2 regions of the Pseudomonas sp. S2_B07 genome follow, and region 1 is predicted to be linked to the other one. Evidence: predicted binding sites of a transcription regulator. Region 1 holds the regulator's gene; the other holds the start of a gene.

The links. Region 1 encodes sigma-54, which starts transcription at its own class of promoters, with help from an activator protein. Its sites were predicted from a motif close to ANTGGCATNNANNTTGCTNT; they were not measured.
Region 2: glnA (glutamate--ammonia ligase) is a predicted target of sigma-54. The motif match lies at 2,202-2,221, and genes of this name have one in related genera.

The regions. Positions count from the first base shown of each region.
Region 1 is NZ_CP162769.1:2,644,839-2,649,028, forward strand. Features, by position in the region: gene lptC (LPS export ABC transporter periplasmic protein LptC) at 1-311, shown strand, start outside; gene lptA (lipopolysaccharide transport periplasmic protein LptA) at 298-846, shown strand; gene lptB (LPS export ABC transporter ATP-binding protein) at 846-1,571, shown strand; gene AB4N43_RS12315 (RNA polymerase factor sigma-54) at 1,755-3,248, shown strand; gene hpf (ribosome hibernation-promoting factor, HPF/YfiA family) at 3,323-3,631, shown strand; gene ptsN (PTS IIA-like nitrogen regulatory protein PtsN) at 3,644-4,108, shown strand; gene rapZ (RNase adapter RapZ) at 4,111-4,190, shown strand, end outside.
Region 2 is NZ_CP162769.1:3,266,991-3,271,180, forward strand. Features, by position in the region: gene typA (translational GTPase TypA) at 1-393, opposite strand, end outside; gene thiI (tRNA uracil 4-sulfurtransferase ThiI) at 533-1,987, opposite strand; gene glnA (glutamate--ammonia ligase) at 2,318-3,724, shown strand; gene AB4N43_RS14960 (cupin domain-containing protein) at 3,906-4,190, shown strand, end outside.

The DNA of each region.
Region 1 (4,190 bases):
TGAACATGTTCCGCGGCACCCAGTTTCCCTGGCACGTCCAGAGCGAACATGGGGAAGTCAATCCAGACGGCACCCAGGTCGAGCTGATCGACTCGGTACGCATTACCCGTTTCGACGAAAAGAACCGCAGGACCCTGATTACCACCACCCGTATGACTGTGTTCCCGCAGCAGCAATATGCGCAGACCGACCAACCCGTTAGAATCGACGGCGCTGGCGGTGTATCGACAGGCAACGGAATGAAAGCGTACTTGAAAGAAAGCAGGATACACCTGCTATCTAACGTAAGAGGACAGTATGAGGCTCGTTAAAACCCTCCCTATTTTGCTCAGTCTGGGCGCAGCACTGGGAAGCGTGAGCGCCTGGGCTCTGCCGAACGATCAAGAGCAGCCAATCCGCATTCAGGCCGACGATGCCCAACTGGACGACAAGAATGGCGTGGCCACCTATAAAGGTGACGTGATCATCACCCAGGGCTCGATGATCGTTAAGGGCAACACCGTAACCATCACTCGTACGCCGGCTGGCGACATCGACGTGGTGACTTCGGTGGGCAACCTCGCCTACTTCGAGCAACTGCAGACCGCTGGCGACACCAAGCCTGTCCAGGGTTGGGGTGTGACTATCCAGTACCACGCCGCGCAAAACCGCGTCGTGCTGATCGACAAGGCAAAAGTTGTCGACAAGGACAACAACACCACCCAGGGCGAGAAAATCGTCTACGACACAGTCAAGAAGCTTGCGAGCGCTGGCCGTGCGACAGGCAACAAGGTCACCGAGGCGCGTCCACGCATCGACATGGTGATCCAGCCGAAGAAGAAAACCGACGAGCAGAAGGCCCAGTAATGGCAACTCTGAAAGCTCAGCATCTGGCCAAGAGCTACAAGAGCCGCCAGGTCGTGCGCGACGTCAGCCTGTCGATCGACAGCGGTCAAATCGTCGGCCTGCTGGGTCCCAACGGCGCCGGCAAGACCACCTGCTTCTACATGATTGTCGGCCTGGTGCAGGCCGATCAGGGCCGTGTGCTGATCGATGATCTGGACGTCAGCCACCAGCCGATGCACGGTCGTGCAAAGGCCGGTATCGGCTATCTGCCGCAAGAAGCGTCGATCTTCCGCAAACTCTCGGTGGCCGACAACATCATGGCGATCCTCGAGACCCGCAAGGAACTCGACAAGGCCGGGCGTCGCAAAGAGCTGGAAAGCCTGCTGCAGGAATTCCACATCAGCCACATCCGCGACAACCTCGGCATGAGCCTGTCGGGTGGTGAACGCCGCCGCGTGGAAATCGCTCGCGCACTGGCCACCAATCCGAAATTCATCCTGCTCGACGAACCTTTCGCCGGCGTGGACCCGATTTCGGTCGGCGACATCAAGCAGATCATCTACCACCTCAAGGCCAAAGGCATTGGCGTGCTGATCACTGACCACAACGTCCGTGAAACCCTGGATATCTGCGAAACGGCCTACATCGTCAACGATGGCCAGCTGATTGCCGAAGGCGACTCCGCCACTATCCTGGCCAACGACCTGGTTAAAGAAGTTTATCTGGGCCATGAGTTCCGCCTGTAAGCGTTGAGGTGTCTGGCTAGTCGACTGAGCGCTTACGACGATAAAAATCAACAGGTTTTTATTGTTACAGCGCTCTAGGCAAACACTTCAGTTTCAGGCATATAATTTGCTTATGTTTGGCGCTCCGGCGCCCTGTAGTGGATGGCGCATGTGCGCCGGCGAATAAGGTGTTAAGCCCCTGCCATGAAACCATCGCTAGTCTTGAGAATGGGCCAGCAGCTGACGATGACACCGCAGCTGCAACAGGCCATCCGCCTGCTCCAATTGTCGACCCTGGACCTGCAACAGGAAATCCAGGAGGCCCTGGAGTCCAATCCGATGCTCGAACGCCAGGAAGAAGGCGACGACTTCGACAACGCCGACCCCTTGGCCGACAAAGCCGAACAGCAACCCAATGCCGATGTTTCGGAACCCTCCTACCAGGAAACCGCCCCGACGGTGGACAACCTCGAGGAAGGTGACTGGAACGAGCGCATTCCCAACGAACTGCCCGTCGACACGGCCTGGGAAGACGTCTACCAGACCAGCGCCAGCAGCCTGCCGAGCAACGATGACGACGAATGGGACTTCACCACTCGCACTTCGGCTGGCGAGAGCCTGCAAAGCCACCTGCTCTGGCAACTGAACCTGGCACCGATGTCCGACACCGATCGCCTGATCGCCGTGACCCTGATCGACTGCATCAACAATCAGGGCTACCTGGATGAAACCCTGGAGGAGATCCTCGAAGCCTTCGATCCGGAACTGGACATCGAACTGGACGAAATCGAAGCCGTCCTGCACCGCATCCAGCAATTCGAACCGGCCGGCATCGGCGCTCGCAACCTGGGCGAATGCCTGCTGCTGCAATTGCGCCAATTGCCCGCCAAGACGCCTTGGCTGGCCGAAGCCAAGCGCCTGGTCTGCGACTACATCGATTTGCTCGGCAGTCGCGACTACAGCCAGCTGATGCGCCGCATGAAGCTCAAGGAAGATGAACTGCGCCAGGTCATCGAACTGGTCCAGAGTCTCAACCCGCGCCCCGGCTCGCAGATCGAATCCAGCGAAGCCGAGTACGTCGTTCCAGACGTGATCGTGCGCAAGGACAACGAACGCTGGCTGGTGGAACTGAACCAGGAGTCGGTTCCAAGGCTGCGGGTCAACGCCCAGTACGCCGGGTTTGTCCGTCGCGCCGACACCAGCGCCGACAACACCTTCATGCGCAATCAGCTGCAAGAGGCCCGCTGGTTCATCAAGAGCCTGCAAAGCCGCAACGAAACCCTGATGAAAGTTGCCACCCAGATCGTCGAGCATCAGCGCGGCTTCCTCGAATACGGCGACGAAGCCATGAAGCCGCTGGTCCTGCATGACATCGCCGAAGCGGTAGGCATGCACGAATCGACGATTTCACGGGTGACCACGCAAAAATTCATGCATACCCCTCGGGGTATTTATGAGTTGAAATATTTTTTCTCCAGTCACGTCAGCACCTCCGAAGGCGGCGAATGCTCGTCCACGGCGATCCGCGCGATCATCAAAAAACTGGTTGCCGCGGAAAATCAGAAAAAGCCGTTGAGTGACAGCAAGATCGCTGGTTTACTGGAGGCACAAGGCATTCAGGTGGCTCGCCGCACCGTCGCCAAGTACCGCGAATCCTTAGGGATCGCGCCTTCGAGCGAACGCAAGCGGTTGATGTAGAGCCACGCCACAGCGTTCCAGTGGTAGATCATCTGATCTACCGCTTTATGCACTGGCAACGAAGGAGAAGCTGTATGCAAGTCAACATCAGTGGACACCAACTGGAAGTGACCGAACCCCTGCGCACCTACATCGGCGAAAAACTCGAACGATTAGAGCGGCATTTCGACAAGATCACCAACGTGCAGGTCACGATGACGGTCGAGAAGCTGAAGCAGAAAATCGAAGCCACCCTGCATATTCCCGGCAGTGAAGTGGTCGCCAACGCGGAGCATACCGATATGTACGCGGCGATCGACTCACTGACCGACAAGCTGGATAAACAACTCAAAAAGCATAAGGAAAAGACCCAGAGCCTCCTCCAGGGTGCAACCGGTCGTTAACACTCCCAACCCATGATCCGACTTGAAAACATCCTGACCCCCGGCCGTTCCCTCGTGAACGTGCCGGGCGGCAGTAAAAAGAAAGCCCTCGAACAAATTGCCAACCTGATCGCCCGGGAAGTGCCGGATCTGGAGATGCAAGATGTCTTCGAGGCTTTGATTGCCCGTGAAAAACTCGGCTCGACCGGTTTTGGCAACGGCATCGCCATCCCCCACTGCCGCCTGAAGGATTGCAAGTCGCCCATCAGCGCCTTGATGCACCTCGACGCCCCTATCGATTTCGACGCCATCGACGGCGCTCCGGTTGACCTGTTGTTCGTACTGCTGGTCCCGCAAGCGGCTACCGATGCGCACCTTGAACTGCTCCGCCAGATCGCCAGCATGCTCGATCGCAAGGAGGTGCGGGAAAAACTGCGTAGTGCTCAGAGTAACGAAGCCTTGTATAAGGTTGTTCTGGAAGAGCAAAACGGTCACTAATCATGCGCTTGATCATCGTCAGTGGCCGTTCCGGCTCAGGTAAAAGTACCGTACTCGATGTTCTCGAGGACAACGGCTACTA
Region 2 (4,190 bases), 620 kb from region 1:
GTCAACCTTGTTGATGACCACGATTGGACGCAGGCCGGCTTCGAAAGCCTTCTTGGTCACGAAACGGGTTTGCGGCATAGGGCCGTCTTGAGCGTCAACCAGCAGCAGAACGGAGTCAACCATCGACATTACGCGTTCAACTTCGCCGCCGAAGTCGGCGTGGCCCGGGGTGTCCACGATGTTGATGTGGTAGCCGTTCCAGTTGATGGCGGTGTTTTTCGCCAGAATGGTAATACCGCGCTCTTTCTCCTGGTCGTTGGAGTCCATCACGCGCTCGTCGTTGAGCTCGTTGCGCTCCAGGGTGCCGGATTGACGCAAGAGTTTGTCTACCAGGGTGGTTTTACCATGGTCAACGTGAGCAATGATGGCGATGTTGCGTAGATTTTCGATCACTTGTGTATCTCGATCAGAGGATTCGGTGTGCTGACAAGTCTTGGCAGCGATTAACAGTAGAGTCAGGCCTTGCCGTTACAGCTTGACGGCAGAGTCGGGGGGCCGGTGACGCAGGCCACAGGCATACAGCCCCGGGCTCTTAGCTCGGTCGATAAACGCGCACATTGGCATGCCCCTCACTGAGCAAATGGTGGGCATGCAGGCGACTCATCACGCCTTTGTCGCAATACAGCAGGTACTGGCGAGTAGGGTCCAGTTCCTTGAAACGAGCGTTCAATGCATAGAAAGGCATCGCTTGTACCTCGATACCAGCCAGGGCCAGCGGATCATCTTCAGCGGCATCCGGGTGACGGATGTCGATGATGATTTGCCCCGCCAGCGCTTCGCTGACTTCTTCAATCTGCAAGTCCTGGCCCAATTCGTCGATTACGCGATCGATCGGGACCAGTTTGGCGTTCTCGAGCGCACGCTCAAGGACCGCCATGTCGAATTCTTTCTCTTCATGCTCCACGCGCGGACGCTTGGCGTGGGTCTTTGGGTTCACCGAGATGACCCCGCAGTATTCCGGCATGTGCTTGGCGAAGTCGGCAGTCCCGATTTCGTTGGCCAGGTCGATGATGTCCTGCTTGTGACTGGCGATCAGCGGACGCAAGACCAGCTTGTCGGTCACGCAGTCGATCACGGAAAGGTTCGGCAACGTCTGGCTCGACACCTGGGAAATCGCTTCACCGGTGACCAGCGCTTCAATGTCCAGCCGATCAGCAATACGGGAAGCAGCGCGCAACATCATACGCTTCAAAACTACACCCATATGACTGTTATCGACTTTCCCGAGAATTTCTCCCAGAACTTCCTCGAACGGCACACTGACAAATAACACGCGTTGGGAGCTTCCGTACTTCTTCCAGATGAAGTGCGCGACTTCCATGACGCCCAGTTCATGGGCCCTTCCGCCCAGATTGAAGAAGCAGAAATGGCTCATCAGGCCACGACGCATGATCTGGTACGCCGCCACGGTGGAGTCGAAGCCACCGGACATCAGCACAAGCGTCTGCTCCAGTGCACCCAGCGGATAACCGCCGATGCTGTTGTGCTGGCTGTGGATCACAAACAACCGTTTGTCGCGAATTTCGATGCGAACTTCGATTTCCGGCTCTTTCAGCGAGATTCCGGCGGCGCCGCACTGACGACGCAGTTGGCTGCCGACGTATTTTTCGACGTCCATCGAGCTGAATTCGTGCTTGCCGGCACGCTTGCAGCGCACCGAGAAGATCTTGCCGGCCAGGGACTCACCGAAGTGCTGCTTGCACTTGGCGACGATGTCGTCGAAATCGCCCAACGGGTATTCATCGACCTGCAGGAAATGCGCGATGCCCGGCATGCAGCTCAGGCGCTCGGTCATCTCCTTCAGGGCTTTGGGCTCGCTGACGCGGGTTTCCAGCTCGAGATTGTCCCACACACCGTTCACCACCACGGCCGGGTCCAGGTCGCGGAGCACGGTGCGGATGTTTTTAGCCAATTGGCGGATGAAACGCATCCGTACCGGGCGGCTCTTGATGGTGATCTCGGGGAAGACTTTTACGATTAGTTTCATGAAAACAGCGCGCGCTGGGCCAGCCGAAAAAGGGGGGCGCGGATTATAGCGGAAATTGCTCAAGGTTTAACCAGTTAATGTGCAGAAGGTTTTGCGCGCACCAAAACAGGTCATTTATGGATTTTAACGCTACATTGTAGGGCGAGATTTTTCACCTGAAGACGCTTTGTGCCTTTATAAGCGTGAAATTGGGGCAAAAAACCCATGGTGGGGCACTGGCATGCAATTTGCTCCCTTGTGAGGCAGGTTGCCTTGGCAGAGTATTCGCGCCGGCATCACCCACATTCCAAGGGCATCCACTACTAAGCCCGAAGCCACCCGGAGGACACTATGTCGAAGTCGGTTCAACTCATCAAAGATCATGACGTCAAGTGGATTGATCTGCGCTTCACGGACACCAAAGGCACTCAGCACCACGTGACCATGCCGGCTCGCGACGCGCTGGATGACGCTTTCTTCGAAGAAGGCAAAATGTTCGACGGCTCCTCCATTGCTGGCTGGAAAGGCATCGAAGCCTCCGACATGATCCTGATGCCGGACGACAGCACTGCCGTACTTGACCCGTTCACCGAAGAGCCGACCCTGATCCTGGTTTGCGACGTGATCGAGCCTTCGACCATGCAAGGCTACGACCGCGACCCACGTGCGATCGCCAAGCGTGCCGAGGAATACCTGAAGTCGACCGGTATCGGTGACACCGTATTTGTGGGTCCGGAGCCTGAGTTCTTCATCTTCGACGAAGTGAAGTTCAAGTCCGACATCTCTGGCTCGATGTTCAAAATCTTCTCCGAACAAGGTTCGTGGATGTCCGACCAGGACGTGGAAGGCGGCAACCGTGGCCACCGTCCAGGCGTCAAAGGCGGCTACTTCCCTGTTCCGCCATTCGACCACGACCACGAAATCCGTACCTCCATGTGCAACGCCATGGAAGAAATGGGCCTGGTCATCGAAGTTCACCACCACGAAGTGGCGACTGCTGGCCAGAACGAAATCGGCGTGAAGTTCAACACCCTGGTTGCCAAGGCTGACGAAGTTCAAACCCTGAAGTACTGCGTACACAACGTTGCTGATGCATACGGCCGCACCGCGACCTTCATGCCTAAGCCTCTGTACGGCGACAACGGTTCGGGTATGCACGTCCACCTGTCCATCGCCAAAGATGGCAAGAACACCTTCGCTGGCGAAGGCTATGCCGGCCTGTCCGACACCGCCCTGTACTTCATCGGCGGTATCATCAAGCACGGTAAGGCACTGAACGGCTTTACCAACCCGTCGACCAACTCCTACAAGCGTCTGGTCCCAGGTTTCGAAGCACCGGTAATGCTGGCCTACTCGGCTCGCAACCGTTCCGCTTCGATCCGTATTCCTTACGTGTCCAGCCCTCGCGCTCGCCGTATCGAAGCCCGCTTCCCGGATCCAGCAGCCAACCCGTACCTGGGCTTCGCTGCACTGTTGATGGCTGGCCTGGACGGCATCCAGAACAAGATCCACCCTGGCGATGCTGCTGACAAAAACCTGTACGACCTGCCGCCTGAAGAGGCGAAAGAGATCCCACAAGTTTGCGGCAGCCTGAAAGAAGCCCTGGAAGAGCTGGACAAAGGTCGTGCGTTCCTGACCAAAGGCGGCGTGTTCTCCGATGACTTCATCGACGCTTACATCGCTCTGAAAAGCGAAGAAGAAATCAAGGTCCGCACCTTCGTACACCCACTGGAATATGAGCTGTACTACAGCTGCTGATCCGGTAGCGCTGCGACACGCAGCGTGACAAAAAAGAGGCCTCCTTCGGGAGGCCTTTTTTGTTGGGGCAATTTCCCACAATGAAATTCGCCATCTCCTCGGGCGCACGCAGCATCGTCCGGCATCAACCACTTTTAATGACTCGTAGCCTGTCCTCTGCCCGAACTCAAAGGATGGATCGATGAAAACCCTTACGCTAAAGACATCACTGGTCGCTCTCTGCGCCCTCGCCCTTCAAAGCTGCACCACAACCACCATGGAAATCGAACGAGAAGTCCTGCTCAAAAGCAGCCGATCGTGGGATGACACACCTTACGTTCGCTACCCGGATGCGACACCCGAGCTGACAGTGCTCAGACTCAAGATACCCGCCAACACCCAACTGCCTTGGCACACCCACGCCATGCCCAATACGGGCTATGTCCTCTCCGGCGAGCTGATGATCGAGAACAAGGACAACGGCCAG